One region of the Bradyrhizobium sp. GW821-FHT12B03 genome, then DNA from elsewhere that is predicted to be linked to it. Evidence: predicted binding sites of a transcription regulator. Region 1 holds the regulator's gene; each other region holds the start of a gene.
What was found. Region 1 encodes HrcA, which represses chaperone genes, less so after heat shock. Its sites were predicted from a motif close to GTTAGCACTCNCNNNNNGNGAGTGCTAAC; they were not measured.
Positions count from the first base shown of each region.

Region 2: AC1RUR_RS17080 (co-chaperone GroES) is a predicted target of HrcA. The motif match lies at 1,160-1,188, and genes of this name have one in related genera.
Region 3: AC1RUR_RS20940 (co-chaperone GroES) is a predicted target of HrcA. The motif match lies at 1,399-1,427, and genes of this name have one in related genera.

Region 1 covers NZ_JBXAQU010000019.1:161,440-169,429, reverse strand. Annotated here, with positions in the region: gene pncA (bifunctional nicotinamidase/pyrazinamidase) at 1-191, shown strand, start outside; gene grpE (nucleotide exchange factor GrpE) at 340-957, opposite strand; gene hrcA (heat-inducible transcriptional repressor HrcA) at 1,055-2,143, opposite strand; gene rph (ribonuclease PH) at 2,307-3,020, shown strand; gene rdgB (RdgB/HAM1 family non-canonical purine NTP pyrophosphatase) at 3,032-3,667, shown strand; gene hemW (radical SAM family heme chaperone HemW) at 3,684-4,868, shown strand; gene AC1RUR_RS29915 (penicillin-binding protein activator) at 5,018-6,247, opposite strand; gene rsmI (16S rRNA (cytidine(1402)-2'-O)-methyltransferase) at 6,600-7,550, shown strand; gene AC1RUR_RS29905 (YraN family protein) at 7,537-7,935, shown strand; gene gshB (glutathione synthase) at 7,946-7,990, shown strand, end outside.
Region 2 covers NZ_JBXAQU010000008.1:13,080-21,069, reverse strand. Annotated here, with positions in the region: gene AC1RUR_RS17090 (protein phosphatase CheZ) at 1-277, shown strand, start outside; gene AC1RUR_RS17085 (hypothetical protein) at 443-964, opposite strand; gene AC1RUR_RS17080 (co-chaperone GroES) at 1,281-1,577, shown strand; gene groL (chaperonin GroEL) at 1,694-3,325, shown strand; gene AC1RUR_RS17070 (hypothetical protein) at 3,570-4,781, shown strand; gene AC1RUR_RS17065 (META domain-containing protein) at 4,914-5,312, opposite strand; gene AC1RUR_RS17060 (L-lactate permease) at 5,444-7,108, opposite strand; gene AC1RUR_RS17055 (ABC transporter ATP-binding protein/permease) at 7,424-7,990, shown strand, end outside.
Region 3 covers NZ_JBXAQU010000010.1:233,394-241,383, reverse strand. Annotated here, with positions in the region: gene groL (chaperonin GroEL) at 1-998, opposite strand, end outside; gene AC1RUR_RS20940 (co-chaperone GroES) at 1,042-1,356, opposite strand; gene AC1RUR_RS20935 (usg protein) at 1,760-2,047, shown strand; gene AC1RUR_RS20930 (O-linked N-acetylglucosamine transferase, SPINDLY family protein) at 2,056-4,182, opposite strand; gene AC1RUR_RS20925 (cupin domain-containing protein) at 4,402-4,929, shown strand; gene AC1RUR_RS20920 (NupC/NupG family nucleoside CNT transporter) at 5,035-6,285, opposite strand; gene AC1RUR_RS20915 (MFS transporter) at 6,465-7,688, shown strand; gene AC1RUR_RS20910 (SDR family oxidoreductase) at 7,842-7,990, opposite strand, start outside.

The sequences.
Region 1 (7,990 bases):
CTGGCCTCGCGACGGACTTCTGCGTCGCCTGGACTGCGCTCGACGCGCGCAAGGCGGGCTTTGAAGTCTATGTCGTGGAAGACGCTTGCCGCGGCATCGACAATCAGGGCTCGCTGGCAAAGGCCTGGGCCGATATGGCCAAGGCTGGCGTGAAGCGGATCCAGTCTGCGGATATCGCGGTGAGCGCGTAGTCGACGCGGAAAACTGTCAGACCCTCATCCTGAGGAGCGCGCTTCTTCGCGCGCGTCTCGAAGGATGAAGGCCGAGCTGTTACATCATGGCCCTCATGGTTCGAGACGCCGCGCAAGGGCGCGGCTCCTCACCATGAGGTCTGAGAGCCTAGTTCGCCGCGCTGTTCGGCTCGTTGGTGTTGGCCGCAGGCGCGGCCTTTGCACCGCCCTTGGCGACGCCAACCAGAGCCGGGCGCAGCACGCGCTCGCCGATGGTGTAGCCGGCCTGCATGACCTGCACGACGGTGCCGGCAGGCACTGACGGATCCGGCACCTCATACATCGCCTGCTGGAAGTTCGGATCGAACTTCTGGCCCTGCGGATCGAACTTCTTCACGCCGTGCTTTTCCAGTGCGTTGAGCAGCGAGCGCTCGGTGAGCTCGACGCCTTCGATCAGCGAGGTCAGGCCGGGATCGGCTGCGGCACGGGCCTCGGCGGGAACCGCATCGAGCGCGCGCTGCAGATTGTCGGCGATGTCGAGCACGTCGCGGGCAAAGCCGGTGATGCCATAGAGACGGGCGTCAGCGACCTCCTTGGTGGTGCGCTTGCGCAGATTCTCCATCTCGGCCAGCGTCCGCAGCATGCGGTCGCGCGCCTCGGCGGCTTCCTTCTGCAACGTCTCGACCGAGCCCGGCTCGGGATCGTCGGGCATGATGTAGGGCTTCGACACCACGGGCTCGCCGGTCGGCGCGCTCGTGTCTTCGGGTTGCCGGTCTCGATCGGTCATCGGCTCTCTTTTCGAATTCGTCGGAGGGATTTTTCTGGCCCGGATATCGTGCTTCGGGCGCCGAAAATCAAGCGCCCGTGATCGGCCCAAATGCCGGTCAGCCCCCCAGAAGGCGGCTGACGATGCGGGCGGCATAGTCCACGGTCGGGATCACACGGGCATAATTCAGCCGCGTCGGCCCGATCACGCCCAGGACGCCGACGATGTGGCCGGCGGCATCCCGATAGGGCGAGATGATGGTGGAGGACCCCGACAGCGAGAACAACTTGTTCTCGGAGCCGATGAAGATCCGCACGCCTTCCGCGGTCTCGGCCCGGCCGAGCAGGTCGATCACGCCGCGCTTGGTCTCGAGATCGTCGAACAGCAGGCGCACCCGCTCCAGATCCTCCAGCGCGTGCAGATCTTCCAGCAAATTGGCGTGGCCCCGGACGATGAGCTGGCGGTCCTCGTTCTCGCCGCCGGACCAGCTGGCGATCCCGGCCGAAATCACCTTCTGCGTCAGCTGATCGAGCTCGGCGCGGGCCTCCCCGAGCGCGGTCTCGAGCTCGAGCCGCGCCTCGGCCAGGGTCCGGCCGCGAATCCGCGAATTGAGGAAATTGCCGGCCTCGGTGATCGCGGAAGAGGGAACCCCGGGGGGCAGCGTCAGCACGCGATTCTCGACCTGGCCATCCTCGCCGACCAGGATCACCAGCGCCTTTTCCGGTTCCAGGCGGACGAATTCGATGTGTTTGAGCCGCGCATTGGATTTCGGCGTCAACACCACGGCGGCGGCGCGGGTCAGGCCCGACAGCCGCGTCAGCGCCTGGTCCAGCGCCGCCTCGACCGATTGCGCCTGGCCGACGGAGGTGAGCTGGCTCTGAATCGACTGCCGCTCGGCTTCATTGAGGTCGCCAACCTGCATCAGGGCATCGACGAAGAAGCGCAGGCCGAGTTCCGTCGGCAGCCGGCCGGCGGAGGTATGCGGGGCATAGATCAGGCCGAGCTGTTCCAGGTCGGCCATGACGTTGCGGACCGAGGCCGGCGACAGCGGCATCGCGATCAGGCGCGAGATATTGCGCGAGCCCACGGGCTCGCCGGTCGCGAGATAGCTTTCGACAATTTGACGAAAGATGTCGCGGGAACGCTCGTTGAGCTGGGCGAGGCCTGCGCGCGGCGCGATCAGATGGATCGGATCGTGATGGGCCACAGACGGCAACTCCTCTCAGGTGCTCATAATCTGTCCATCCGGGAGGCGACTGACAAGCGGGGTTTTGCACTTGGCTGGGGACCGAAAAGGCCTTGCCGCCCACCCTCACCCCACCTACAAGCACCGCGAATAGGCTTTTCCCGAGAGTTTTGGAGGATTTCCCATGCGGCCAAGCCGCCGTGCGCCCGACGAATTGCGCCCCGTGACGCTGGAGCGCGGCGTGGTCAAATATGCGGAAGGCTCGTGCCTGGTGAAATTCGGCGACACCCACGTGCTGGTCACCGCCACGCTGGAAGACCGCCTGCCGCCGTGGCTCAAGGGCCAGGGCCGCGGCTGGGTCACTGCCGAATACGGCATGCTACCGCGCGCGACCTCGGAACGCACCCGCCGCGAGGCCTCTGCCGGCAAGCAGAGCGGCCGCACCGTCGAGATCCAGCGCCTGATCGGCCGCAGCTTGCGCACCATCGTCGATCTCGAAGCGCTCGGTGAGCGCCAGATCACGGTCGATTGCGACGTGCTCCAGGCCGATGGCGGCACGCGCACGGCCTCGATCACCGGCGCCTGGGTCGCGCTCGCCGACTGCATCAACTGGATGAAGGCGCGCAACATGATCAAGGCCAAGGTGCTGCGCGACAACGTCGCCGCGATCTCCTGCGGCATCTACAACGGCACGCCCGTGCTCGATCTCGACTATGCCGAGGATTCGGAAGCCCAGACCGATGCCAATTTCGTCATGACGGGCGACGGCCGCATCATCGAGGTGCAGGGCACCGCGGAACGCGAGCCGTTCACGCAGGACGAGTTCCTTGCGCTGATGGCGCTGGCCCAGAAGGGCATTGCACGTCTCGTGGACTTGCAGAAACTGGCTGTCGCGTAGTCAATAGGCCCATGCACCGCCGAATCACCGGAAAGCTCGTCATCGCCACCCACAATCCCGGCAAGCTCGCCGAGATGAAGGAGCTTTTGGCGCCTTACGGCATCGAGGCGGTGTCGGCCGGCGAACTCGGCCTTCCCGAGCCTGATGAAACCGGCAACGATTTCCGCAGCAACGCCGCGATCAAGGCGATCGCGGCGGCGCAGGCGACCGGGCTGCCGTCCTTTGCCGATGATTCCGGCATCGTGGTCGACGCGCTCGACGGCGCGCCCGGCATTTTCTCCGCGCGCTGGGCCGGACCGAGCAAGGATTTCAATGCCGCGATGACGCGGATCGAACGGCTGTTGCAGGAACGCGGCGCGACCACGCCCGACAAGCGCAAGGCTCACTTCGTCTCCGCGCTCTGCGTCGCCTGGCCCGACGATCATCTCGAAGAGGTCGAGGCACGCGCCGACGGCACGCTGCTCTGGCCGCCGCGCGGCACCGCCGGTTTCGGCTACGACCCGATGTTCCTGCCCGACGGTCACAGCCGCACCTTCGGTGAGATGACCAGCATCGAGAAGCACGGCCTGCCGCCGCTCGGCCTTGGCCTGTCGCACCGCGCCCGTGCCTTCGTGAAACTGGCGGAGATCTGCCTTGAGCCGCGCTAGAGCGTTTTCGAGCGAAGTGGATACCGGTTCGCGCCAGGAAAACGCGTCAAAACAACAATCCGAAGCCTTCGGCGTCTACGTGCATTGGCCGTTCTGCCTGTCGAAGTGCCCCTATTGCGACTTCAACAGCCACGTCCGCCACGCCGCGATCGACGAAGCACGCTTCGCCTCCGCCTTCGCGCGCGAGATCGAAACGACCGCGCAGCGCGCGCCCGGCCGCGAGGTCACCTCGATCTTCCTCGGCGGCGGCACGCCGTCCCTGATGCAGCCGGCGACCGTCGGCGCGGTGCTCGATGCCATCGGCAAGCACTGGAAAGTCGCTGGCGACGTCGAGGTCACGCTGGAAGCAAACCCCACCAGCGTCGAGGCCACGCGCTTTGCCGGCTATCGCTCAGCCGGCGTCAACCGTGTCTCGCTCGGCGTGCAGGCGCTCGACGACGCCTCGCTGAAGGCGCTCGGCCGCATGCACAGTGCGCGCGAGGCGCTCGATGCCGTCGCCATCGCACGCCGCTCGTTCGATCGTTATTCGTTCGACCTGATCTACGCCCGCCCCGACCAGACGCCGGCGATGTGGGCCGACGAGTTGCGTCTCGCGATCGACGAAGCCGCCGAGCATCTGTCGCTCTATCAATTGACCATCGAGGAAGGCACGCCGTTCTTCGGCCTGCACCAGGCCGGCAAATTGAAGACGCCGGACGAGGCGGTCGCGCGCGCGCTCTACGACGTCACGCAGGAAACCTGCGACAAGCTCGGCCTGCCCGCCTACGAGATTTCAAATCACGCGCGGCGCGGTGCCGAGTGCCGGCACAATCTGGTCTACTGGCGCGGCGAGGAATATGCCGGCATCGGACCCGGCGCACACGGCCGGCTCGACATCGACGGCATCAGGCACGCCACCGCCACAGAGAAGCGTCCCGAAGCCTGGCTGATGCGGGTCGAGAGCAACGGCCACGGTGTCGTCACCGACGACCTCCTCAACAGTGAAGAACGCGCCGACGAATTCTTGCTAATGGGACTGCGTCTGGCCGAAGGCATCGACCCCGAGCGCTACAAAGCGCTCTCCGGCCGCCCGCTCGATCCCAAACGCATCGCGCTGCTGCGCGAGGAGGGTGCTATCACAGTCGATGCGACGGGACGCCTGCGCGTGACCAGCAGCGGATTCCCGGTGCTGGATGCGGTGGTTGCAGACCTCGCGGCGTAAATTTGAGCCAAATCGGCGATGCGCTCCCTCGCCCGCTTGCGGGAGAGGGTTGGGGAGAGGGTGTCTCCGCAACGGGACAACCCCCAGAGGACAGAACCCTCACCCGGCGCTACGCGCCGACCTCTCCCGCAAGCGGGAGAGGTGAACCATCAAGCCCCGAAACTCTTCGGCGAGCCCGCCACCGCAACACCGCCGCCGGTCGTCACCTTCATCACCGCGAGCCCGCGTTCATTGGTGCCGTCGGCGCGGAAGCGGAACAGGCCGTCGATGCCGGCGAAGCCAGAGGGGTTGGTGAGCACGTCGGACGAGAAGCGCGTGGTGCCTTGCGTACGCGCGAGCGCGGCGACGAGGGCGACCGCGTCATAGGCGAGCGTCGCGGTGCGGATCGGCTCGGCGCCGTATTTGGTGCGGTAGCGGCCGGAAAACGCGCGAAAACCGGCCGGATCCGGCGCGGCGTAGAGACCGCCTTGCAAGCTTGAGTTCGCGTAGACGCGCGGATTGTCCCACAGACCGGTGCCGAGCAATTGGATGTTGCGCAGGTTCGCGCCCGCGGCGGTCATCGCATCTGCCACCGTGACCACGGCATCACCGTCATCGGCGATGAACAGCGCATCCGCGCCGCCGAGCTGCTGCGCCACGGTGCGCGCCGGCGTGGCGCGATCGGCGCCATATTTCTCGAACGCGACGATGCGCCCGCCGCGCCGCGGTACCGCCGCCTTCACCGCGGCTTCGACCACGTTGCCATAAGCGTTGTCGGGCACGAGCACGGCGACGGAGCGCTTTCCGATGCTGGCGGAATATTCGACGATGCGGTTGACGTCGGACTCCGGCAGGAAAGAAAGCAGATAGACGCCGCGACCGGCGATGCTGGAATCGGTCGAGAACGCGATCACCGAGATGCCGCGCGTGCGCGCGACCTGCGCCACGGCCGGCACCGACTGCGCGAACAGCGGCCCCAAAATGATCTCGGCGCCTTCGTCGACCGCCTGCTGCGCGCCGGCCTGCGCGCCTTGCGGGCTGCCATTGTCGTCCTTGATCAGGAGCTGGATGTTCGGGTTCTGGAATTCGGCCAGCGCCATTTCGGCGGCGTTGCGCATGGATTGCGCGGCAAGGCCGGCATTGCCGGCGGCCGAGAGCGGCAGGATCACGGCGACCTTCACCCCGCCGGTGCCGGCGGTGGTGGCCTGCTGCGGCGGGCCGGCCGGCTGGGCCGGGGGCGGGGAGCTGAAGAACGGGTTGGAGAACTGGCTGAGACTCTGCTGCACGCCGGCGCAGGCCGACAGCAAGGGCGCGCCGAGCAACAGGCCAAGCGCGCTCCGCCGGGTCGCCCCTGACAATCGGGGCCCCTGAACGGGAAACTTCGGATCACGCGGGCCCATGGCAGCTTCTCTTTTGACCGACGATCGCCAGCCGGTCACAACATTCTTTGCCGCGACACAAGCCGCGGATTCAGGCATATTGTCGGCAAATAGTTAACCAAAACAAAAGGATAATGACCGCCTAACACGACCGCACCTCGAGTCCCGGCCAGCTGTCCACCGTCCGCAACCCAGCATCAAGGCGGCGTTTCCGCCGCGAATATGGCGCTGACGCTGCATTCCCTCGGGAATGTGATGCCGGATGGATCACATTCCAGTCCTCTTCAGTCCTTGCCTGTCCCTTGGCCGAGCCGCGATCTTTTTCGGAGGACCGGTTCCCAGCCCCTGATATCATGCCTAAGTTCGGTTCATTATGCGCGCAAAGCCGGCCCCGATAAATACGCCTGAAGGCACAGACGCCGCCCCGCGCGGCTTCTCCATCGATGCCCAGCGTCTTGCAGCGCCGAAAGCGGCCGCGGGCCTCCATCTGGTCGCGACCCCCATCGGCAATCTCGGCGACATCACGCTGCGCGCGCTTCAGACGCTCGCCGGGGTCGATGTCATCGCCTGCGAGGACACCCGCATCACGCGGCGCCTGACCGAGCGCTACGACATCTCCGCGCAGCTCAAGCAATATCACGAGCACAACGCGGAAGCCGCGCGTCCAAAGATCCTGGAGCGGCTTTCGCAGGGCGGCTCGATCGCGCTGGTATCGGATGCCGGCACGCCGCTGATCTCGGACCCCGGCTACAAGCTGGTGCGCGAGGTCTGCGCGGCCGGATATGCCGTCTACGCGCTGCCCGGCCCCTCCTCGGTGCTGGCGGCGCTATCGGTCGCGGCGCTGCCGACCGACCGCTTCTTCTTCGAAGGCTTTTTGCCGTCGAAATCAGCCGCGCGAAAATCGCGCCTTGCCGAGCTTGCGCGCATCGATGCGACGCTGGTGATGTTCGAGTCCGGCAACCGCGTGCGGGACACGCTCGCCGAGCTCGCCGAGATCATGGGGACGCGCGAGGCCGCGATCTGCCGCGAGCTGACCAAGCTGCATGAAGAGATTTCGCGCGCGACGCTGAGCGACCTGGCGCGCGACGCTGAGGGGCTGGAGACGCGCGGCGAATTCGTGCTGGTGATCGCACCGCCTGCGGCGGATGCTGAAATGCTGACATCGGATGCGCTCGACGATCTGCTGCGCGCGCAGCTGGCCACGCACAGCGTCAAGGACGCCGTCGCCCATGCCGTCGCGCTGTCGGGCCGGCCGCGGCGCGAGGTCTATGCCCGCGCGCTCGAGCTCGCAAAAGATTTGCGGGGCGGCGATGGCGAAGACTGAGGGCGCGGAACCGAAAGTCGCCTCGCCCGAGCGCGTCGCCGCGTTCCGCACCGGCATCTCCGCCGAAAGCCGCGCCGCCGCCTATCTCATGGCCAAGGGCTATCGCATCCTCGCCAAACGCTATCGCACCCCGCATGGCGAGATCGACCTCGTGGCGCGCCGGCGCAATTTGATCGCCTTTGTCGAGGTCAAGGCCCGCCCCAGCCTTGATGAGGCTGCCTATGCCGTGACGCCGCGCCAGCAGCAGCGCATCATCAATGCCGCGCAAGGCTGGCTCGTAGCGCATCCCGAGCATGCCGAATTCGAATTGCGATTCGACGCCATGCTGATTGCGCCGCGCTCACTTCCACGCCATGTGTTGGCGGCATTCGACGCCTCGACCTGAAAGGCAGACCATGAAACTGAACGTCGCCGTCCAGATGGACCCCATCGCCCGCATC
Region 2 (7,990 bases), on a different contig from region 1:
CGACGATATCCAGGAACGCGTCATCTCGATCTTCGAAGCCTGCAACTTCCAGGACCTGACCGGCCAGCGCATCAGCAAGGTGATGGGCACGATGAAGTTCATCGAGCAGCACATCAATGCGATGATGGAGATCTGGGGCGGCGTCGACGCGATCAAGGCCCACGTGCCCGCGCATGTCGACACCCGCAGCGAGGACGACAAGCTCCTCAACGGCCCGAAGCTCGCCGGCGACGTCGGCCACGCCTCGCAGGACGACATCGACGCGCTGTTCGACTGAGCGGACGCGACATCCCGAAACACAGAACGCCGGCGAGAGCCGGCGTTTTTGTTTTTGGGGATTCATCTCACGCTGTCATTCCGGGGCGATGCGTCAGCATCGAACCCGGAATTTCGAGGTTCCGGGTTCGGTCCTGCGGACCGCCCCGGAACGACAATCAAAACATCACGCCCGCGGCGCGCAGCGGACGTAGACCATGTTGCCGTAGCGGGTGGCGGCGTCCTTGTCGATGAAGCGCGTGATCAGAACGCGGCCGTCGAAGGACACGATCTCGCGGTCCTGCTCGCCGGGGGTCGGACCGGCCGGCCCGATATAGTTCTTGCCGCTGGGCGACCCCTTCAGCCGCAATTCCTGCGGCGTTGCCTGGTCGGCCAGATGCATGACCACGCCGCCGGAGGTGCCGGCGCCGATCACGTAAGGATTTTTGCACTGGGCCCGCGCAGCAGCCTCGGTGCGGGCACGGTCGGCCGGGTTCTGGAACGAGGCGAGACCCCAGCGGCCGACGATCTCGTCGGCGCGGATGCTCGCCGGCATTTCCGGACCGGTGCCGGGCTCGGCCTCGGGCGGCGGCGAGGAGGATTGGAACGACGGCAGGCTGAAACCGCCGCCGCAGGCGCCCAGCAACAGCGCCAGAGAAGACGCGGCCGCCAGATTGGCAACCGTGCGCGCGCGAGCTGAACTGATCATGGCATTCCCCCGAACAAGACCATGGCCGCACCCCTCCTGCAGCCAAGCGCAAAACCGCCGCCGGAGCAATGACGTCCTTTTGTACGCCGGTACCCCGAACACGTTTCCAATGCCACCATCCTATATCCGCCTCACCAATCGCTTAACCACCTTTGCTTGACAGGATCGCGGCCAAGCCATATTTCCGGGCGCACTATTAGCACTCGGAAAGCCCGATTGCTAAGCGCGCCGTTCGATCCTCGGGAAGAGGATGGACGGTAGCGCCGCCCCACCCACTTTCCGCTACTTCCGAAGCGAGCCTCCAAAGGGAAACGTCATGGCTAAATCCAAATTTCGTCCGCTGCATGACCGTGTCGTGGTCAAACGTATCGACGCCGAGGAAAAGACCAAGGGCGGCATCATCATTCCGGACACCGCCAAGGAAAAGCCGTCCCAGGGCGAGGTCGTCGCCGTCGGTCCCGGCGGCCGTGACGAGGCCGGCAAGCTGATCCCGATCGACCTCAAGGTCGGCGACCGCGTGCTGTTCGGCAAATGGTCGGGCACCGAGGTCAAGATCGACAACGAAGATCTCCTGATCATGAAGGAGTCGGACATCATGGGCGTTCTGGCCTAAGGCCATCCGCCTGAACGGCCGCTGAATGTCATGCCCGGATCGCGCGATCCGGGCATCCATCATTCCGGACACATCACGAAACAAGACACATCACGAAACACGAGGGATTGCAGACCATGGCTGCCAAAGACGTCAAATTCTCCGGAGACGCGCGCGATCGCATGCTGCGCGGCGTCGACATTCTCGCCAACGCCGTCAAGGTGACGCTCGGCCCGAAGGGCCGCAACGTCCTCATCGAGAAGAGCTTCGGCGCGCCCCGCATCACCAAGGACGGCGTCACCGTCGCCAAGGAGATCGAGCTCGAGGACAAGTTCGAGAACATGGGCGCCCAGATGCTGCGTGAGGTCGCCTCCAAGACCAACGACCTCGCCGGCGACGGCACCACCACCGCGACCGTGCTGGCCCAGGCCATCGTGCGCGAAGGCGCCAAGGCGGTTGCCGCCGGCATGAACCCGATGGACCTCAAGCGCGGCATCGACATCGCGGTTGCCGCCGTCGTCAAGGACATCGAGAAGCGCGCCAAGCCGGTCGCCGCCTCATCCGAGGTCGCCCAGGTCGGCACCATCTCGGCCAACGGCGACGCCGCCATCGGCAAGATGATCGCGCAGGCGATGCAGAAGGTCGGCAACGAGGGCGTCATCACCGTCGAGGAGAACAAGTCGCTCGACACCGAGGTCGACATCGTCGAGGGCATGAAGTTCGACCGCGGCTATCTGTCGCCCTACTTCGTCACCAATGCCGAGAAGATGACCGCCGAGCTCGAGGACGCCTACATCCTCCTGCACGAGAAGAAGCTCTCGGGCCTCCAGGCCATGCTGCCGGTGCTCGAAGCCGTGGTGCAGTCGGGCAAGCCGCTCGTCATCATCGCCGAGGACGTCGAGGGCGAGGCGCTGGCCACCCTGGTCGTCAACCGCCTGCGTGGCGGCCTCAAGGTCGCCGCCGTCAAGGCGCCGGGCTTCGGCGACCGCCGCAAGGCCATGCTGGAGGACCTCGCGATCCTGACCGGCGGCCAGCTCATCTCCGAAGACCTCGGCATGAAGCTCGAGAACGTCACGGTGAAGATGCTCGGACGTGCCGGCAAGGTCGTGATCGACAAGGAGAACACCACGATCGTCAAGGGCGCCGGCAAGAAGCCGGAGATCGAGGCCCGCGTCGGCCAGATCAAGGCCCAGATCGAGGAAACCACCTCGGACTACGACCGTGAGAAGCTCCAGGAGCGCCTCGCCAAGCTCGCCGGCGGCGTCGCGGTGATCCGCGTCGGCGGCGCCACCGAGATCGAGGTCAAGGAGAAGAAGGACCGCGTCGAGGACGCGCTCAACGCCACCCGCGCCGCGGTGCAGGAAGGCATCGTCCCCGGCGGCGGCGTCACGCTGCTCCGCGCCAAGAAGGCCGTGGGCCGTCTCACCAACGCCAATGCCGACGTTCAGGCCGGCATCAACATCGTGCTGAAGGCGCTGGAAGCTCCGATCCGCCAGATCTCGGAGAATGCCGGCGTCGAGGGCTCGATCGTGGTCGGCAGGATCCTGGAGAACAAGTCCGAGACCTTCGGCTTCGACGCCCAGACCGAGGACTATGTCGACATGATCGAGAAGGGCATCATCGATCCCGCCAAGGTGGTGCGCACCGCGCTCCAGGACGCCTCCTCCGTGGCTGGCCTGCTGGTGACCACCGAGGCGATGGTCGCCGAGACGCCGAAGAAGGAAGCTCCGCCCGCGATGCCGGCCGGCGGCGGCATGGGCGGCTTCTGATCCGTCCGTTCCATGACAATGCTGCGAAGGCCGCCTCCGGGCGGCCTTCTTTTTTGCCGACCCTGCCCCCGCTGCTTTCCGATTCAACCCGCGGCCAAAACCCACTACGGTGGCGCCGATTCTAAAGCGCGATGAGTTCGGAATGAGTCGTCATCGCGCTTTAGGTTATTGTTTGAGCATGATCTTTTCGGAAAACCGCTTCACACTTTTCCGGATCATGCTCGTTTGCTCGAGGATTTCGTCGATGCGCGCGCTCCTGATTTGCTCCACGGCCCTTGTGGCGACTCTGCTCGCAATTGCGCCCGAGGTCGCATCCGCCCAGATGAAGCTGTCGCCGAAGGCCACGGCGCCCGGCGGTGCGGAGACGCGCTATTTCACCTCGATCGACGGGCTGATGGACGGCAATGCCGACGTGATCCTGAAGGAAACACGCCAGGGCAAGACGGTCACGGCGGCAGTGCTCGACGTCTGCTATCCCGTCGCGAAGAATTCCGACCGCAAGGACCGCTTCGTCGTCAATCTCCAGGTCGCCGGCCAGACGCTGACCGGCACGACGCAGAGCCTCGGCGCGAAGGCGCCCGTCACCGTCAAGCTGCTGCGCAAACAGGCCGGAGACACCTTCGAATTCCGCGGCCAGATTGGAATCGGCCAGACCGTGACCGAGGTCGCCTCGCCCGACAATTCCGATCTCAGCGAGAAGGAGTTTCTCGACAATCAGATCTCCGACGACGGCATCACGCCGCAGCCGAAGGATTTCACCGACGTCTCGCCGGAGGCGATCGCGGTCAAGGTCAAGCTGGATGCGGCGACCGAGTTCCTCAAGAGCCTGAAAGGCCAGGAGGTCGAGGTGACGCTGGCGAGCCTCAGCGTCGGCTGCGACGCGCTGCGCGCGGGCGAGCAGACCATCAACATGTCGGTCGACCCGGAGCGCGCGGGTGCGCTGCTGGCAAAATTCAAGGCAATGCCCGGCGTCACCGCCGCGGGCTGGACCGCTGGAATGACCGAGATGGACCGCACCATCCGCTTCGCCGCGGCCGACTGGCGCGACGGCGACAAGATCAGCCGCGACAAGCTCGCGGCCGCGGTGGCGGGCGTGCTGAGCCGGACGCTCGCGGCAAAGCCGGTCTCGCAAGGCTTCAACCCGGCCACCGGCAAGCTCAAGCTGGTCTTCAAGCGGCCGAACCAGGATTTCCCGGCGCTCGATCTCACCGACACGATCGAGGTCGCAGGGCTCATCTCGCCCGACAAGCCCGGCACGACCGACAAGCTCATGCTCTGGATCGGCAGCCCCGCGACCACGACCGCCGACGAGGGCAGCGGCGCCAAGCTCAATCTCTCGGACGAAGCTTCGGCCGACGAGGAAGGCGACCAGCCCGACGACAACGGCTCGGTCGAGGCCCTGGTAAAGGAGCTGAAAGGCCAGCGCTGGGACGCCGACAAGTCGGTGTGGAAGTAGACGAAGACACCCGCTCTCAGTCATCGCCCGCGAAGGCGGGCGATCCAGTACTCCGAGACGGCTGTGGTTGAATCGATAGGCCTCGGCGTACTGGATTCCCCGCCTTCGCGGGGAATGACAGCGGTGGCTAGTCTAGTTCCCGTTCACGCGAAAACGCAGTGGCTTCGGCCCGAACAGCGTCAGCACGTCGCCCTGGCGCTTCCAGGTCTCGACGCTGCCGAGCGCCGCGACGAGTTCGTCATCCGCCTGCGCTCGTGCCGGCGGGCAGGACCTGTCCTGAATCTGGCCGGGAACGAAGATCACGGTGTTGCCGGCAACCGAAAACTGGCCCTTGCCGCCCTTGCACCAGAGCTCCAGCACGACCTCGCCATTGTCGCCGATCTCGATGTTCGGAATCCGCTTCGAGCCCTGCTGCGGCAGCGCCTCCAGAGTCATCTCGGTGCCGAAGGGAAAACCCTCCTCCGCACGCGCGACGCTGGACATCGCAAGCACTGCAACCGTCGCACACACCATCTGCCTGAGCGAAACCATGAAACCTCTCGACCGACCTGATTTGCCGCACCTTCTATAAGACGGCGGCGCGATTGAGAAGGTTCGCTCAACGCGAACGCAAAAATCCCCGCGGGGCTGAACCCCGCGGGGATTTGCGTCGAAGCGGGCTGCTACTTCAGCACCATCGCCGTGAACGGCCAGACATAGGCCTGCAACGTCACGAGCACGCCGACGAGGCAGGCGAGCACGATCGAGTGCCAGAACACGAAGCGCAGGATGGTGCCTTCATGGCCGTACCAATTGGTGGCAGTGGATGCGACGACGATCGATTGCGCGTCGATCATCTTGCCCATCACGCCGCCGGAGGAGTTCGCCGCGCCCATCAGGATCGGCGACAGGCCGAGCTGCTCGGAGGTGATCTTCTGCAGATTGCCGAACAGCACGTTGGAGGCGGTGTCCGATCCCGTCAGCGCCACGCCGAGCCAGCCGAGCAGCGTGCCGAAGAAGGGATAGAGCACGCCGGTCGCGGCGAAGGCGAGGCCGAGCGTCGCGTCGACGCCGGAGAGCCGCGTCAGCGTGCCGATCGCGAGCATCGCCGAGATCGTGATCAGCGAGATCGCGCACAGCCGGATGGTGCGGCCATACTCGGTCACGAGCTTGCCGGGACCGACGCCCATCAGGAAGCCGGAGATGATCGCCGCGATCAGCATGCCCGTACCGGTGAAGGACAGGTAGGTGAAGCCGAACACCGCGCTCTCTTTCGTCGGCCCGGGTGCGACCGGCGGCATCTTGTTGATCATCTGATGCAGTTCGGGAACGGGATAGTTCCAGGTGAAGATCGAGTTCGCCCAGGTCTTGAAGCCACCATTGCCCCAGATCAGCATCACGATGCAGACGATGATCCACGGCAGCAATGCGCTGAAGAGTTCGCTCTGCGTCAGCGGCGTCTTGTCCAGCGGTTTCGCCGCGGCCATGGTGGCGGCCGATTCGTCGCGGCCGCGCAGCGCCGGCGACAGCCAGAGCTGCCTGGGCTGCCACACCTTCAGGAACAGGATCAGCGCGCCCATCGAGATCAGCGACGCCCCGATGTCGACGATCCAGGGATTGACGTAGTTCGAGATCACGAATTGCGGGATCGCGAACGACACGCCGGTGACGAGGATCGCCGGCCAGACGTCCTTCATGCCCTTCCAGCCCGCGAACGCCCACACCACCCAGAACGGAACGATCAGCGAGAACACCGGCAATTGCCGTCCGACCATCGCGCCGAGGATGTAGGGATCGAGCCCGGTCACAGAGGCGAGGCCCTGGATCGGCGTGCCCAGCGCGCCATAGGCGACCGGCGCGGTGTTGGCGATCAGCGACAGGCCGGAAGCGGCAAGCGGCGAGAAGCCGAGGCCGATCAGCACGGCGCCGGTGATCGCGACCGGCGTGCCGAAGCCGGACGCGCCCTCGAAGAAGGCGCCGAACGAGAACGCGATCAGCAGCAATTGCAGCCGCCGGTCTTCGGTGACGCCGCCGACCGCACGCTTGAGCAATTCGAAGCGTCCGGTGGTGACGGTCACCTGGTAGAGGAAGATGACGTTGAGGACGATCCAGCCGATGGGAAAGAAGCCGGTCACGATGCCGAGGATCGAGGCCCGGATCGACATGTTCGTTGGCATGTGGAAAATCAGGATCGTGACCAGATTGGCCACGATCATGGCGATGATCGCCGCGAGATGAGCCTGGACGCGGCCGCTCGCGATCAGGACCAGCAGCGTAATGACGGGGACTGCTGCCGCAATGGTCGACAGCACCGGGCTGTTCAGCGGATCATAGACTTGATTCCACATGGTCTTCCTCCCCCACGCATGTGTTGCGGCAGGCGGCCTTGCGTGGACGGCCGAACCTGCTTGACGCTGGAAACGATAACCCCCGAGTTGAACGCGAATTCCTCGCCAAAGCGGCGGTTCCCGCCTGCTCACAAGCTCGCGAAATCCTGGAGGTCCCCACCCCGCGCCGTTATGCCCATGCTAGGGTTGCAAGCCCGCCCAAGCCAACGCAAATTGCGCAACTTGCGACTTTAGTCTAAGCGCGCCCATTTCGGCCATTGCCACAGCCATTTGGCGCCGGGCATTTGTGCATATCCCCTCAGGAGACAGAGCTCTGTGAAGAACATCAGCGCCACGCTCGCGATCGTCTGGCGAATCGCCGTCCCGTATTTCCGGTCGGAGGACAAATGGGCCGGCCGCGGCCTGCTCGCCGCCGTGATCGCAATGGAGCTGGCCCTGGTTGCGATCAACGTGCTCGTCAGTCAGTGGCAGAACCGATTTTTCACTGCCATCCAGGAATACGATCTGGATCGATTCGTCAGGGAAATCTGGATCTTCCTCGGTCTCGCTTCCGTCTTCATCGCGCTCGCCGTCTACAAACTCTACCTGAACCAGTGGCTCCAGATCCGCTGGCGGCGATGGCTGACGCAACACTATCTCGGCGAATGGCTGGACGGCGCCACGCACTATCGCATGCAGCTCAAGGGCGATGCGGCTGACAACCCGGACCAGCGTCTCACCGAGGACGTCACGAACTTCGTCGAACAAACGCTCGTCCTCGGCCTCGGCCTGCTGTCGTCGATCGTGACGCTGGCGTCTTTCATCGTCATCCTCTGGGGTCTGTCCGACAAGGCGCCCCTGCACATTTACGGCACTGACATCGTCATCCCGGGTTTTCTGGTC
Region 3 (7,990 bases), on a different contig from region 1:
ACGATCGTGGTGTTCTCCTTGTCGATCATCACCTTCTTGGCGCGACCGAGCATGTTGAGTGTGACGTTCTCGAGCTTGATGCCGAGATCTTCCGAGATCGCCTGGCCGCCGGTCAGGATCGCGATGTCCTGCAGCATGGCCTTGCGGCGATCGCCGAAGCCCGGAGCCTTGACGGCCGCGACCTTCAGGCCGCCACGCAGGCGGTTGACGACGAGGGTGGCGAGGGCTTCGCCTTCGACGTCCTCGGCGACGATGACCAGCGGCTTGCCGGTCTGCACCACGGCCTCGAGCAGCGGGAGCAGCTCGTTCAGCGAGGAGAGCTTCTTCTCGTTGATGAGGATGTAGGCGTCGTCCATCTCAACGCGCATCTTGTCGGCGTTGGTGACGAAGTAGGGCGAGATGTAGCCGCGGTCGAACTGCATGCCCTCGACGACGTCGAGTTCGGTCTCGAGCGACTTGGCTTCCTCGACGGTGATGACACCCTCGTTGCCGACCTTCTTCATGGCGTCGGAGAGGAACTTGCCGATCTCCTGGTCGCCGTTCGCCGAGATGGTGCCGACCTGGGCGATCTCCTCGTTCGAGGTGACCTTCTTGGAGTTCTTGACGAGGTCCGCAACGACGGCTTCGACCGCGAGGTCGATACCGCGCTTGAGGTCCATCGGGTTCATGCCGGCGGCAACCGACTTGGCGCCTTCGCGCACGATCGCCTGGGCCAGCACGGTCGCGGTGGTGGTGCCGTCGCCGGCCGCGTCAGCGGACTTGGAGGCGACTTCGCGCACCATCTGGGCGCCCATGTTCTCGAACTTGTCCTCGAGCTCGATCTCCTTGGCGACGGTGACGCCGTCCTTGGTGATGCGGGGTGCGCCGAACGACTTGTCGAGCACGACGTTGCGGCCCTTCGGGCCGAGCGTGACCTTCACCGCGTTGGCGAGGATGTCGACGCCGCGAAGCATCTTGTCGCGCGCATCGACGGAGAATTTGACTTCTTTAGCTGCCATCTGGATTTTTCCTTAGGTGTTAGCTGGGGGAGAGAGGGGGCTCTTAGGCCGCCTTCTTCTTGGAAGCGGGGACGTCGAGGACGCCCATGATGTCGCTTTCCTTCATGATCAGCAGATCGACGCCGTCGATCTTGACCTCGGTGCCGGACCACTTGCCGAACAGCACGCGGTCGCCGACCTTCAGATCGATCGGGATCAGCTTGCCGGCCTCGTCGCGGCCACCGGGGCCGACGGCGACGACTTCGCCCTGGGAGGGCTTTTCCTTGGCAGTGTCGGGAATGATGATGCCGCCAGCGGTCTTCTCTTCTGCGTCGATGCGCTTGACCACGACGCGGTCGTGAAGCGGACGGAATTTCATGCAGTCCTCCTAAGCATTTGCTCAGATTGATGTTTTAAGGGTGTTAGCAATCGATGCCCGCGAGTGCCAATGCGGGTGAAGCTCAAATAAGCCAGGATATTTGCGGGGGCAAGGGCTTCTAGCAGAAAAATAAGCACTCGAAAGCGCCGTCTGCCAGTTTCCTTTACCATCGTTAACCGGCTCGGAGGGCCTCTTCGAGGCCCCCTTGGGGGACCGTATTAGCACGGAGCTATCTCTGCTGCTAACGCATTGAATTTCAACAGCTTGTTAAACTTTTGGGCTTGAGATGGATTGTCAGTTTGCGTCACATTTCTCTCATGTGAGCGCATCGTTTCCGGGTGGCTCGTCAGCAGCGTACCGGCAAGCCATCCCTTGAATATGCGCTCCTGAAAAGGAGGTTGGCATGGTCTCGCGGGTTGGGGTTGTTTCCGACGACTTCCGGAAACAGGTGCTGGGTTATGGGCTGACGACGGCGGAAATCCTCTATCGGATGCCGGATCATCCCTCGCTGCTCCAGACCTATGTCTGGCAGAACTACGATCTCTTCCCGAAATTTCCGGCGCTGAAGGATTTCCTGGCGTTCTGGCAGGAGAAGCTCGACGGTCCGCTTTACTCGGTGACGGTCGCGCATTCCAAGCTGATCAAGCCGGCCGAGCTGCGTGCGGTCGACGGCGTGTTCAGGCTGCATTGACGTAGAGATCAGGCGCCGCTGCTGCAGTAGCGTTTCCACATCGCGCGATAGGCCTCGTCCACCGTTTGCGCGTAGGCGACCGGGTTGCAGGCGGCCGCAGCTCTGACCTGTTCGGGCAGCTCGCGGCGCAATGTGTCGAGGTCGCCGATCTGCAGCGCACGGCTGACTGCGGTTTCGACATAGGCCTCGCGGCTGTCCACGACCCAGTCCGGCAGGCCAAGCGCGGTGAGGATGGCGCCGCCGGCGCGGCTGGGCAGACTGTTCCCGAGCTTCGCCACCACGGGCACGCCCATCTGCAGGGCTTCCAACGTGCTGACGCCGCCATTCTGCGGGAACGTGTCGAGGGCAATGTCGACGCGCTTGAATGCTGCCAGATGGTCGATTCGCAGGGTGGTTCCGAGCAGGTCGACGCGTTCGGCCGGCACTCCGCAAGCCGCAAGCCGTGCCAGCAGATTGTCGCGGACCAGTTGATCGTCCAGCGCAAGATCCTTGATCAGCAGTCGTGACCCCGGCACCCGCTCGAGAATCCCGGACCAGGCTTCCGCGGCCTCCTCGGAAATCTTGCTGATGCGGTTGAAGACGCCGAATGTGACGAAGCCGTTCGACGTCGCCGGCGTTGACGTCCCCGCAAGCTCGATCGGCAGCGGCTCCAGCGTCACAAAGCACGGCAGATCGACCACGGTTTCCGCAAACAGATGCCGAACCTCGGCAGGAATCGCGACCGGGTCCGAGAACAGATAATCGATCGTCGGCAGACCGGTGCCGGTACCATGGCCCCAGCCATGCGCCTGGATCGGCGCCGGCTTTTGCGCAAACACGCCGAGGCGGTTTCCCTTGGTATGGCCGGACAGATCGATCAGGATATCGACGCCATCGGCGCGGATCTCGGCGGCAAGGCGATCGTCGCTCCATTGCGAGGCGTCGCGCCAGCGATCGGCGATCTTTCGAAATTCGTCGGTCGCCGCATCCGCTTTTGACGAACAAGAATAGCACACGATCTCGAACTGTGTCCGGTCGTGGTATTGCAGGACCGGCTTGAATATGAACGCGGCCGAATGCGCGTTGAAGTCCGCCGAGACATAGCCGAGCACCAGGGGGCGATCCGGATCGCGGTTGTTGTCGTGCGGTCTTGCCGCTTCCAAAGCGATTTTCGCGCCGATCTGCTCCCACCAGACTCGCCGCGCTTGCTGATGCTGCTCGACGCTGGCATCGGCCAGGAAATCGAGTGCGAAGATCTTGTTGGAGATCGCGCTCGGGAAGTCAGGCTTGATGGCAAGAGCCCTGTCGAAACTGGCCAGGGCTTCGTCGACCCGGCCAAGTCCGGCGAGGCAAAGGCCCAGCACCAGGTGAGCTTGAACGCATTCGGGATCGATCGCGAGGGCCTTCTCGCAATCGGGCAATGCTTCGGCCATTTGCTGGAGCTGGAGCCAGACGCTGGCCCGCCACAGCCATCCGTTCACGTCGTCGGGCGCCAGGGCGACTGCCCGATTGCAATCCGCCATGGCTTCGTCAAATCGCAGAAGCTCCTGCAATGCGACGGCGCGGTTCGCCAGCGCCGAGGCATAGTCAGGCTTGATCGACAGCGCGCGGTTCAAGCTTGCGATGGCCTCGTCATAATTGCGCTGACGGCAGAGCACCCAACCCCGGCCGTTGTGGGCTTCGGCAAGGTTTCCGTCAATTGCGAGCGCCTTGTCGAAGCAGGCGAGCGCTTCCTGAAGATCGAACGTCACGCTCGCGTTGCCGAGATTGGACAGGGCTACGGCGTAGTTGGGGCGCAAGGCGAGGGCCCTTCGATAGCTCTCGCAGGCCTCACCGTGGCGTCGTAGCCCGTTCAGCGCGACGCCTCGGCTCATGTGAGCATCGGCAGATCGCGGATCCACGGCAACCGCCCGGCTCAGCAGAGTTTCGGCTTGCTGGTAATTCCTGGCGTCGGACTCCAGAACGCCGAGCATATGCAGCGCGATGAACTGGTTGGGATCGAGTTGCAGCAGTTGGCGATAGGCCGCCTTGGCCTGGGGGAGAAGCCCCTTCTTCTGCAGCTGGAGGGCGTTCCCGAGCAAGGGCAGCACCTCGGCTTCCTGCCGTTTCCGAAGCCGGGCATTTTGAAATGCACGCTGACCGACGCTGTTGCTCATGAATCAATTCCCCCAGAATCTCTCTGGCGAGATTAATTCAGCGAGTGAGCCAATACGAGACGACGGCCGCTCGCGACGCCAGCCTGGGGCAAGCTACGACCGATCGGGGTCATGGCGTGACCAGCCTGGGCCCCGCGATTGCTGCCGCGTCCAAGACTGGGTAGTCTGCCCGAGGGTTGCACCCGTCCGGCGGGCGCGGCCAGATCAGGGAGGCAGGCAATGGCCAGGCAAAAGGCATCAAGACCGGCAACGAAGACCGCGGTGAAGAAGCGGAGCGGCGCCAGGGCGGCGGCGCGATCCTCGGCGCGCAAGGCGGTGAAGGCGAAGGCGCGCACGAGCTCGCCGAAGAAGGCCGTGCGTCCCAAGCAGCGCATCGCGATCAGCCATCACCGCGAGGAAGACTTCAAGGCCGATGGCCTGCGCGCCTACGCGAAGTACCGCGACCTCGGCATCGCCGAAGCAAGCCACGGCCTCGCGCAAGCGCACGTGATCCGGCTGCAAGGCCCCTGCAATCCCGCCGAAGTCTCGAAGCTTCACTTCCACGACGTCGAATTCCAGATGGTCTACGTGCTCAAGGGCTGGGTGAAGACCTACATGGACGGGGAGGGCGAGACCTTGATGAAAGAAGGCAGCGCCTGGACCCAGCCGCCGAAGATCAAGCACATGATCCTGGATTATTCGGATGACGTCGAGCTCTTGGAGGTGATTTTGCCTGCGGAGTTCAGGACGGTGGAGTTGAAGGCGTAGGCGCTCGCTCCTTCGTCATTGCGAGCGAAGCGAAGCAATCCAGCCTGTTTCCGCGGATGCATTTCTGGATTGCTTCGCTTCGCTCGCAATGACGGGCGGATAGAGCTAGCTCAACACCCCCACCACCGCGCCCATCAGACACGTCGTCAGCGTCCCCGATACGATCGACTTCAGCCCGAGCGCGTTGATCTCCTCGCGCCGTTCCGGCGCCATCACGCCTAAGCCGCCGATCATGATGCCGAGGCTGGCAAAGTTGGCAAAGCCGCACATCGCATAGAGCACGATCAGGCGCGAGCGCGGATCGAGCGCGCCGGGCGGCAGCTTTGAGAAGTCGACATAGGCGATCAATTCGTTGAGCACGGTCTTGGTGCCCATCAGGCTGCCGGCCGTCACCGCTTGGTCCCAGGGCAATCCCATCAGCCAGCACACCGGCGCCATGACGAGGCCAAGCAGGCGCTGCAACGAGATCGCGGCGCCGCCGATATCAGGCAGCAGGCCGAGGACGGCGTTGACGAGATAGACCAGCGCCACCAGCACCAGCAGCATCGCGACGATGTTGATCAACAGTTCGATCCCGGCACCGGTGCCTTTCACGATCGCATCCATCGTGCCGGAGACTTCCATCTCCGGATCCTCCAGCGCGCCGCCGGTGCGCCTGTCCGATGTCTCGGGCACCATGATCAGGCTGACGAGGATCGCGGCCGGCGCGCCCAGCACCGAGGCGATGACGAAATGCGCGGCGGCATCGGGGATGAGGGGCGCAAGCAGCGTCGCATAGAGCACCAGCACCGTGCCGGCGATACCGGCCATGCCGCCGGTCATCACCAGGAACAATTCGCTGCGCGTCATCTGCGCCAGATACGGTCGCACGAACAGCGGCGCCTCGACCATGCCGAGGAAGATGTTGGCAGCGGTCGAGAGCCCGACCGCGCCACCGACGCCGAGTGTTCGCTCCAGCAGCCAGGCCATGCCGCGCACGATCGGAGGAAGCACGCGCCAATAGAACAGCAGCGTCGTCAGAACGCTCATGACCAGGACGATCGGCAGCGCCTGGAACGCCAGGATGAAGTCCGCGCCCGGCACCTTCACGTCGAAGGGCAGGGGACCGCCGCCGACATAGCCGAACACGAAGGAGGAGCCGGCGCGCGAGGCCGCCGAGATCGCGCCGACCGCGTCGTTGATGGCGCCGAAGGCATGGGCGACGACCGGCACTTTCAACAGCACGATCGCGGTGACGAAGGTCGCGACGAGGCCGATCGCGGCCTGGCGCAGCGAGACCGCGCGGCGATTCTCTGCCAACGCCCACGCGATCAGCAGCAATGCGAAAATGCCGAGTGCCGATTGCAGCCGCAGCATGATGTCCCCAAAAGCCCCCCGTGATTATGGCCGCCCATGCGTTGCAAAGGCAATGCCGGGACATGCGGGAAACGCCCGGCTGTTGACAAGAAGGCCCCCGTCAGCCACGCGGGGGCTCGTCAAGATCAGGCGCGGACGGTCCCAAAAAGGTGAGTCAGGAGCCACGTGAAGAGCAGCCATTGCCGGCCAATCCGCCGGTCAGCGCCGGCGCGCTCCTCTCGCACCGCGCCTTCCTGTTCTTCGTGCTCTCGCGCAGCCTGTCGCGCTTCTCCAGCCAGATCGCGGCGGTTGCGATCGGCTGGCAGATCTACGATCTCACCGGCTCGGCCTTCGATCTCGGCATGGTCGGCCTCGTGCAGTTCCTGCCCACCGCGCTGCTCGTGTTCGTCGCCGGCCACGCCGCCGACCGTTTCGAGCGCAAGCGCGTGGTCCAGCTCTGCCAGCTGGTGGAAGCGGCGACCGCGCTGTATCTCTGTGTCATCACCTATCTCGGTGCGGTCAGCGAGGTGCAGATCTTCATCGCGACCTTCGTGCTCGGCATTGCCGGCGCCTTCGAGAGCCCGACCACCGCGGCGCTGCTGCCGCTGATCGCGCCGCAGGGCTCGCTCCAGCGCGCCACGGCCGTCGCGAGCGGCGCAGGCCAGGTCGCGACCATCACGGGGCCCGCGCTCGGCGGTTTTGCCTACGCGGTCGCGCCGCATCTTGCCTATGGCCTGATGTTGCTGTTCTGGATCCTCGGGATGATCCTGACCGGCTTCATCCGGCCGCGGCCGCAGGCGGTGGCCAAGGACATGGAGGGCGCGGACAATATCTTTGCCGGTGTCCGCTTCATCCGGAGCAATCCGGCGATCCTCGGCACCATCTCGCTCGACCTGTTCGCGGTGCTGTTCGGCGGCGTCACGGCGCTCTTGCCGATCTATGCCCGCGACATCCTCCAGACCGGCCCGATGGGGCTCGGGATCCTGCGCGCCGCGCCGGCCGTCGGCGCGCTGCTGATGACCATGGTGCTGGCGCGGCACGCCATCTCCAGGCATGTCGGCTTGCGCATGTTCCAGGCCGTGATCGTGTTCGGCCTCGCCACGATCGTGTTCGCACTGTCGTCCTGGATGTGGCTGTCGGTGCTGTCGCTCGCCATTCTCGGCGCCGCCGACACGATCAGCGTCGTGATCCGCTTCTCGCTGGTGCAGCTCTCCACCCCCGACGAGATGCGCGGTCGCGTCGGCGCGGTGAACTTCCTCTTCATCAACGCCTCAAACCAGCTCGGCCAATTCGAGAGCGGTGTGGCCGCCGCATTGCTCGGCGCCATGCCCGCCGCCGTGCTCGGCGGCGTCTGCACGGTGGCCGTGGCGCTGCTCTGGATGAAGCTGTTTCCGAGCCTGCGGCGAGTGGAGAGTTTGGAGTAGGGTGAGGTCCCGTGTCCCGGACGCGGTGCGGCACGAAGTGACGCACCGCAGAGCCGGGACCCAGAAAGCCAAGAACGAGATCGCGGAGGCATGGGCCCCGGCTCAGCAGCGCGTCATTGCATGCCGCGCTGCGTCCGGGGCACGAGAGTGGCTTCAGCCCCGTCCGACGAACGGCATCTTCGTCGCCATCACCGTCATGGTCAGCACGTTGGCGTCGAGCGGCAGGCCGGCCATGTAGGCGACGGCATCGCCGACCGCCTTGGCGTCCATGCGCGGCTCCTGCTTCGACGTGCCGTCGGGCT